Regions from separate parts of the Vibrio vulnificus NBRC 15645 genome, predicted to be linked through region 4. Evidence: predicted binding sites of a transcription regulator. Region 4 holds the regulator's gene; each other region holds the start of a gene.
The links. The regulator PurR, encoded in region 4, represses purine synthesis genes. The targets are predictions, from matches to a motif close to TNANGNAAACGTTTNCNTNA.

Region 1: glpX (class II fructose-bisphosphatase) is a predicted target of PurR. The motif match lies at 939-958, and genes of this name have one in related genera.
Region 2: metK (methionine adenosyltransferase) is a predicted target of PurR. The motif match lies at 1,047-1,066, and genes of this name have one in related genera.
Region 3: AOT11_RS00420 (phosphoribosylaminoimidazolesuccinocarboxamide synthase) is a predicted target of PurR. The motif match lies at 688-707, and genes of this name have one in related genera.

What each region holds. Positions count from the first base shown of each region.
Region 1 is NZ_CP012881.1:1,817,584-1,819,791, forward strand. Features, by position in the region: gene glpX (class II fructose-bisphosphatase) at 1-874, opposite strand, end outside; gene zapB (cell division protein ZapB) at 1,135-1,377, opposite strand; gene rraA (ribonuclease E activity regulator RraA) at 1,599-2,111, opposite strand; gene AOT11_RS08515 (1,4-dihydroxy-2-naphthoate polyprenyltransferase) at 2,187-2,208, opposite strand, start outside.
Region 2 is NZ_CP012881.1:1,999,813-2,002,020, reverse strand. Features, by position in the region: gene tkt (transketolase) at 1-884, opposite strand, end outside; gene metK (methionine adenosyltransferase) at 1,214-2,208, shown strand, end outside.
Region 3 is NZ_CP012881.1:100,395-102,602, forward strand. Features, by position in the region: gene AOT11_RS00415 (SulA-like leucine-rich domain-containing protein) at 229-621, shown strand; gene AOT11_RS00420 (phosphoribosylaminoimidazolesuccinocarboxamide synthase) at 824-1,927, shown strand; gene AOT11_RS00425 (hypothetical protein) at 2,021-2,208, opposite strand, start outside.
Region 4 is NZ_CP012881.1:2,613,354-2,615,561, reverse strand. Features, by position in the region: gene torD (molecular chaperone TorD) at 1-380, shown strand, start outside; gene purR (HTH-type transcriptional repressor PurR) at 691-1,695, shown strand; cyclic di-GMP riboswitch class I at 1,892-1,980, shown strand; gene AOT11_RS12115 (TfoX/Sxy family DNA transformation protein) at 2,096-2,208, shown strand, end outside.

The DNA of each region.
Region 1 (2,208 bases), 800 kb from region 4:
CTTCAAGTAGATCGCCTTTAGTGATGCCTGTTGCTGAGAAAATGACGTTATCACTGCGTGCCATGTCTTCCAGTTTTAGCACTTTGTTCGCTTCCACGCCCATTTCAGCGCAGCGCTTGAGCTCGAAATCCGCAAACTTACGGTTTTCTTCGTTATCGCCTTTTACTTCGTTACGAGGTAAAAGGCGACCATGCATGTCGCCATCCAATGCACGAATGACGGCTGCTGAGACAACCCCTTCAGGTGCGCCACCAATACAGTACATCACGTCTACTTCACTGTCTGGCATGCAGGTAAGAATCGAAGCGGCCACATCACCATCTGGCACAGCGAAAACACGAACACCCATGCGTTGCATCTCCGCGATCACCTCATCATGACGAGGTTTAGCAAGGGTAATCACCACCAAGGTATCAAGCTTTTTTCCAAGCGCTTGTGCGATGTTCTCGAGGTTTTCTTTAAGTGGCTTGTTAAGATCGATCACCCCTTTTGCTCCAGGGCCGACCACCAGTTTTTCCATGTACATATCTGGTGCTTTTAAAAAGCTCCCTTTTTCACCAGCAGCCAATACCGCAAGAGCGTTTGATTGGCCCATCGCGGTCATGCGCGTCCCTTCGATTGGATCGACCGCGATATCCACTTCATCCCCACCTAGGCCAACATTTTCGCCAATGTAAAGCATCGGGGCATCATCGATTTCACCTTCACCAATAACAATTTCACCACTGATGTCAGTTTTATTCAGCAGGGTGCGCATGACTTCTACAGCAGCGCCATCCGCCGCGTTTTTGTCACCACGGCCTAGCCATTTATAACCCGCTAGAGCTGCGCCTTCTGTGACGCGGGAAAAGGCCATCGCTAAATCGCGTTTCATGTTGTCTCCAAAAAAGTGTTAAATCGAAGGAAGAGTAAAATTGGCGCGATTCTAGCACAAAATGCAGGGAAAACGTTTGCTAAATTCAGTTTGAAGGTGAAAATCGAGGTGCGAGGTGCGAGGTGCGAGGTGCGAGGTGCGAGGTGCGAGGTGCGAGGTGCGAGGTGCGAGGTGCGAGGTGCGAGGTGCGAGAGGCCCAAGGCATAAGCGCTCTTAGGGCCTCGTGTTTGGTGTCTAGGGTCTTCCCTAGAAGTGGAGAATTACTCGACGTCTTCCATCTTACCAAGAAGCGCGCGAATGCGTTCTTGCCATTGAGCATGCTCTTGTTGAGTTTGCTGTGCTTTTTGCTCAAGTTGTTCACGTTGAGAGCGTAGTTCATTCGCTTCCGTTTCCAACTTAGCTTTTTCTTCTTTAAGCTCGTCTACTTCCATTTGTAGCAAAGCGATAGTATCGACAGCGGTCTGAATTTTAGCTTCTAGTTTTTCTAATACTTCAAAAGACATCTTGGCCTACCTATATTGATTCGGTTACGAGTGTAGCCCTTGCTACTACTCAAGTCTGTTAGCCTCATTCTACTCAGCACAAGGCCGAGAAACACGCCCTATATTGAATAATTTGCATCATTCGGTCAAAAAAACAGCGCATCTTTACGCCGCGCTGACTTTTGCTCTGTTTTGATTGCTTGCTCAATAGAAAAAAGCGTCAAGGTGACGCTTTTTTCTCTTTAATCTAGCAGCTCTGGTTCTTCTTCAAGATCGGCACTGAGAGGCTCTTGGGAGAGAATGATGCCCGTTGTATCTGCGTAGAGGTAGTCTTCTGGAAGAAAAGTCACTCCACCAAAATTGACCGGAACATCCACTTCGCCAACACCCTGCATGGCAGCACCAACTGGAATAGAGGCTAAAGCTTGAATGCCGATATTCATATCTTCCAGATCATCCACTTCACGCACACAGCCATAGACAACGATGCCTTCCCATTCGTTCTCTTCCGCTATCGCGGCAAGTTCGCCGTCCAGTAATGCTCGGCGCAATGAGCCACCACCATCAACCAAAAGTACACGGCCAACACCATCTTGTTCCAGCGTCTCTCGAATGAGGGCATTGTCTTCAAAACACTTGACTGTGGTGATTTGTCCGGCAAAGGAAGCGCGGCCACCAAAGTTACTGAACATAGGCTCGACTACATCCACTTGGTCCATATAGATATCGCAAAGGGCTGAAGTGTTGTATTCCATGGCATACCTTCTTTGGTCAACGAGATTTCTTTTGAGTATATCCGTGCATTAAGTCATTGCAATGACAATTAATGATTAACTAACAAGAGTTTGAGCT
Region 2 (2,208 bases), 610 kb from region 4:
GCATCCCACTCTGCGTAAACGTCAGCAGGGATTTCAAATGCTGGGTGTTCCCAACCTAGGAACTCACGAGCTGCGGCAATTTCTTCCGCACCTAGTGGTGCACCGTGACAGTCGTGTGAACCCGATTTGTTTGGTGAACCAAAACCGATGATAGTTTTAGTACAGATTAGAGTTGGGCGAGGATCCGCTTTAGCGGCTTCAATTGCTGCGTTGATCGCTTCAGCATTGTGACCATCCACTGCTGGGATAACGTGCCAGCCGTACGCTTCGAAACGCTTAGGCGTATCGTCAGAGAACCAACCTTCAACGTGGCCGTCGATAGAGATGCCGTTGTCATCCCAGAATGCAATCAGTTTACCAAGGCCTAGCGTACCCGCTAGAGAGCAAGCCTCGTGCGAGATACCTTCCATCAGACAGCCATCACCCATGAACACGTAAGTGAAGTGGTCAACGATGTCGTGGCCAGGTTTGTTGAACTGCGCTGCGAGCGCTTTCTCAGCCATTGCCATACCAACCGCGTTGGTGATGCCTTGACCTAGAGGGCCTGTGGTTGTTTCGATACCAGGCGCGTAGCCGTATTCTGGGTGGCCCGGAGTCTTAGAATGCAATTGACGGAAGTTTTTCAGATCATCGATAGAAAGCTCGTAACCGCTTAAGTGCAGTAGCGAGTAAATCAGCATCGAGCCGTGGCCGTTAGAGAGTACGAAACGGTCGCGATCAGCCCACTCTGGGTTTGATGGGTTGTGGTTTAGGTGGCCACGCCAAAGAACTTCAGCGATGTCCGCCATACCCATAGGTGCGCCTGGGTGGCCTGAGTTTGCTTTTTGTACGCCGTCCATGCTGAGTGCGCGGATTGCATTAGCGAGATGTTTACGAGAAGGCATGTCTGCTCCTGAGTGCATTAAGCGAATTGATAACATAGAAAATCGAGTGGCGATTATTTTCGCAAAGCAATCTCTCGACTGCAAACGATTTACCTGAACAATTTGTGGAAATGTAAGCGACTTAATGCCATTTCACTGAGAAAAAAACATTTTCTCACTCGATTAAGCAAACGTTTGGTTTTCGCTAATAATAAAAAAGAGCTTGTAATTCGAGCATTCAAAACTAGAATAGACGTCTAGATGTAGAAACACCTACAAAAATTATTGTATTTCCTACTGCTGGAGCATGCATTCTCACAGCAGATTAGATTAATAAAAGTGGAGCTCTCATGGCTAAGCACCTGTTTACTTCTGAGTCGGTTTCAGAAGGTCATCCAGATAAAATTGCAGACCAGATTTCTGATGCGGTTCTTGATGCGATTCTTGAACAAGACCCAAAAGCGCGTGTTGCATGTGAAACGTACGTAAAAACTGGCATGGTAATGGTCGGTGGTGAAATCACCACTTCTGCATGGGTTGATATCGAAGAGTTAACTCGTGAAACTGTGCGTGAAATTGGTTATGTACATTCAGATATGGGTTTCGATGCAAACTCATGTGCAGTACTGAACACTATCGGTAAACAGTCTCCAGACATCAACCAAGGTGTTGATAAAGCCGATCCTAAAGAGCAAGGCGCGGGCGACCAAGGCATCATGTTCGGTTACGCATGTAACGAAACTGAAGTTCTTATGCCAGCACCCATCACTTACGCTCACCGTTTGATGGAGCGTCAAGCAAAAGTTCGTAAAGATGGCACACTGCCATGGTTGCGTCCTGATGCAAAATCACAGGTTACTTTCCAATACGAGCAAGGCAAAATTGTTGGTATTGATGCGGTTGTTCTTTCAACTCAGCACTGCGATTCTATCTCCACTCCAGATCTTCGCGAAGCGGTTATGGAAGAGATCATCAAGCCAGTTCTTCCTTCTGAATGGCTAAACAAAGAAACCAAATACTTCATCAACCCAACCGGGCGCTTCGTTATCGGTGGTCCTATGGGTGACTGTGGTTTGACTGGTCGTAAGATCATCGTTGATACCTACGGCGGCGCAGCTCGTCACGGTGGTGGTGCTTTCTCCGGTAAAGATCCATCGAAAGTAGACCGTTCTGCCGCATACGCAGCGCGTTACGTAGCGAAAAACATCGTCGCAGCTGGTATGGCTGACCGTTGTGAAATCCAACTTTCTTACGCAATCGGTGTTGCTGATCCAACCTCGATCATGGTTGAAACGTTCGGTACCGAGAAAGTATCTCACGACATCATCATTGAAGCGGTACGTCA
Region 3 (2,208 bases), 750 kb from region 4:
TTACTGTTCCTCTTACCAACTGACTCACCTACCAGTGATATTCGTCACAAATTCCCATACTTATCACTACGTACCAAATGAAAGACAAACCATTAAAAATCAATTAGATAAAAATATTTCTTTTTCAATAAACGATCGGTTTAGGTGAAAAATCCAACAAAAAGAGTTGATCAATCGCCTTAAAAAAACTACTGTATACACATACAGCATGTATAAAGGAACAGTAAGATGCAGATTCAAACTCAAACTCGACTCTATTCTCGTTTTAACGTGTTAGCTCAGCCAACCGTACCTATGAATGTTTCTGATCAGTTGTTGCAAAAGCTGGCTAATCTTTCCGCTCAAAATCAGTGGATTTTGTTTACAGCTGAGTGCCCAAGACCTGACTTTGCACAACTTACTGCTTCCAATATCCGCTGCCAGAATGTCATCCAAATGAAAGCTTCTCAGACGATGACTGAAATGGAGATCGTGATGAAAGCAATTCGCTCAGGCAATGCCGCTGCGGTTGTCGCTTCCGATCAAATCGATTTGATTAACCAATCTTTGCTTAGCGATCTCGCTCGTGAGTATGGCTGTGAAGTGTTTTTCGTTGAAGGCAGAGCACACAAGTATCACTAACAAGTTCAACGTTATCCATCCTGCATCTCGCCTCCCAAATGGGAGGTATTTTTTGTTTGGCAAAAACAAAGCAAACGTTTGCTTTTTCTCTGGCGACTTCAAATAGTTCTGGTATCATGCCCCGGTAATCGATGAATCCGTTAGATTTTGTTGTCCGATTCATTTCCCGCATGACGTTTGAAATTATGATAGGAATGTCAAAATGAGCCTTGCTGACCAAGTACTTGCCGTCAACGATGACCTACCCATCCGCACCGATAAACCTGTACACAGTGGAAAAGTTCGTTCTGTTTACTGGTTGACCGAAGAAGACAGTGCCCGACTGATTAAAGAGAAAGGATACAATGTTGCCCCTGACGCCCCATTGGCGATCATGGTGATCAGCGACCGTATTTCCGCTTTTGATTGCATTTGGCATGGAGAGTACGGGTTGAACGGCGTGCCGGGCAAAGGCGCAGCGCTCAATGCCATTTCAAACCATTGGTTTGGCTTGTTCAAAGAAAATGGTCTGGCTGACAGCCACATTTTGGATATTCCACATCCTTTTGTCTGGATCGTACAAAAAGCCAAACCGGTGAAAATCGAAGCAATTTGCCGCAAGTACATTACTGGTTCAATGTGGCGTGCTTACGAAAAAGGGGAGCGTGAATTCTGTGGTATTCAGCTACCTGAAGGCTTGGAAAAAGACAAAGCATTGCCGGATCTGCTCATGACGCCATCAACAAAAGGCATTTTGAAGGGCATCCCAGGTGTTCCAGAAGCAGACGACGTTAATATTACTCGCCAAAATATCGCCGATAACTTTGCCGCGTTTAATTTCTCGAGTGCTGACGATATCGCGCTTTACGAAAAACTGCTAAAAGACGGCTTTGGAGTGATCAGTGAAGCATTGGCGAACGTGGATCAAATCTTTGTCGATACCAAATTTGAATTTGGTTATGTCACGGACGCGGCTGGAAATGAAAAACTGATTTACATGGATGAAGTAGGTACGCCAGATTCGTCACGAATTTGGGATGCCCAAGCGTATCAAGCAGGCAAAATTGTCGAGAATTCAAAAGAAGGCTTTAGACAATTCTTACTCAACTACTTCCCTGACCCAGATATTTTACTGAATAAAGACCGTATGCCTGAGCGTGAAGCGCTCGCACGAGACAACGAACTGCCTGAAGAAGCACTAATGGCCGTTTCTCGTACTTACATCAACATCGCAGAGAAAATTACCGGAAAAGAGATCGTCTTAAGCGACAATCCAAAGCAAGAAATCATCGATATTCTTGGCCGCGAATACGGTTTGATTGACTAAGCCTAAACCAGCGATTAAAAACAAAAAACGCCTGCATCACTTCATACTGCAGGCGTTTTTTTTCATTACTTCACATTACTTCATCAAACTGGGTTAACTGAGATCTTTCAAGCGGATCACGAACACATCTTGCTCTCGGCAGTCAATTTTGCTTTCGCTGCGATTTTGAATGAAGTCGATCTGGGTGGGCTCTAGCGCATACGGCATCACCACCGTCAGCTCGTCTATCCCCTCCAGTTTTGCCAGTTTGAGTAGCGTTACCAAGTTGGACTCATCGCTAC
Region 4 (2,208 bases):
AACATGGCGCACTTCCATACGCATCAATTTACCTTACAAAAGATGGCCTACTCAATGGCGAGCCGGCACAAAAAATGGATGCTTGGCTAAAAAAACATGGTGTGCAGGTCAATCAACAACTGAATGAACCGGCCGATCACTTAGCGATCATGCTCGACTTTCTTGGCAACCTCATCATTCGCTCAAATGAGTTTGAACAAGATCGCCACATGGAAGATGCTTTCATCGAGCAAAACACATTTATTCAAGAAATGTTGCTCTCTTGGTTACCTACCTTCTCTCAACGAGCAGCACAATATGATGAGTTTGGCTTCTATAACAGCGCAATAAAACTACTTGTTGCGTTTTGTATGCTGGACAGCGACTATTTAGTTGGATAATAATTACGCCCTTATCAATAGAGCAAACACTCGGTTACACTTTAACCACTAAAGTGTGAACACGGATACACAATTCGCTGTTTGAGTAGGTTGCCACTCTTGCCGTCTCGGTCTAGAATTGAGACCGCAATCGATAAAATATGATTTTAATGCAAACCGCTGAAATACAGCGGTTTTTGTGTTTATTTAAAGCTAAGCTGCTGCTTTTCTAGTGTGTCTTCCTTACAAAGCGAATTCGGAGAAAGGTAGCAAACTGTGTTGCAACAAAGAATCGTAGATTCAAAATGCAACCTTAGACAGGACAATACCTATGGCCACAATTAAAGATGTCGCGCGTCTCGCTGGAGTATCCACGACCACAGTGTCGCACGTAATCAACAAAACGCGTTTTGTTGCAGAAGCCACTCAAGAAAAAGTCATGAAAGCGGTTGACGAGCTCAACTACGCGCCTAGCGCAGTAGCGCGTAGCCTAAAGTGCAACACAACTCGTACTATTGGTATGCTGGTCACTCAATCTACCAATTTGTTCTTTTCTGAAGTGATTGATGGCGTAGAAAGCTACTGTTACCGCCAAGGTTATACGCTAATTCTTTGTAATACCGGCGGTATCTACGAGAAGCAACGTGATTACATTCGTATGCTTGCGGAAAAACGCGTAGATGGCATTTTGGTGATGTGTTCAGACCTCACTGAAGAACTACGCGAAATGCTTGATAAGCATGCAGATATTCCTAAAGTGATTATGGACTGGGGTCCAATCAGCTCACAAGCCGATAAAATTATCGATAACTCAGAGGAAGGTGGCTACTTGGCCACTAAGTACTTGATTGAAAATGGTCATACAAAAATTGCGTGTTTAAGTGGTCACTTTGAAAAAGCCGCGTGCCAAGAGCGCATCCAAGGCTTTAAACGCGCGATGAAGGAAGCCAATATTACCGTTAACAACGAGTGGATCCTTGAAGGAAACTTTGAATGTGATACGGCTGTGATGGCTGCTGACAAGATCGCGTCGTGGCAAGATCGCCCAACGGCGGTCTTCTGCTTCAACGACACCATGGCACTGGGTTTGATGAGCCGCCTTCAACAGTTAGGCCTTCGCATTCCTGAAGACATCTCTGTGATCGGCTACGATAATATTGAGTTGGCGGAATACTTCTCACCACCGCTAACAACCATCCACCAGCCAAAACGCCGTGTTGGTAAAAATGCATTTGAGATCCTTCTCGAACGTATTAAGGACAAAGAGCATGACAAACGCGTGTTTGAAATGCATCCCGAGTTAGTGGTTCGTGATACCGTTAAAAAAATCAATTAGTTAAGACTAATATTCTAAAGCATCCAAATCTGGATGCTTTTTTTTCATTCTTAGTAAGTGATTTGTTAAGTCAAATTCTGTTAAGTTCTTAAAATCGAGTATTCATTCACTTAACTGCAACTATTATTTGAACCAATGTCACATTTTTTATTTGAAAATGTGATGTTACTCCAATAGAAATCGTATCCTTCTAGTGTCACGCACAGGGCAAACCATTTGAAAAAGTGGGACGCAAAGCCTCCGGCCTAAACCAGACGTTTTTTGGTAGGTAGCGGGGTTACCGATGGCAAAAATGCATAACAACAAGTTTACCCATTAATGACATTGTATTTGCATTGGTTTGCTAATCTCTCGGACCTGATTTGGTGGCGTAATAGTAATTACACCGAGATAACACATCATGGATAAACCGATACTCAAAGATTCAATGAAGCTTTTTGAGCAACTTGGTGCGATAAAATCTCGCTCAATGTTTGGCGGATTCGGCCTTTTTGCAGATGAGACCATGTTCGC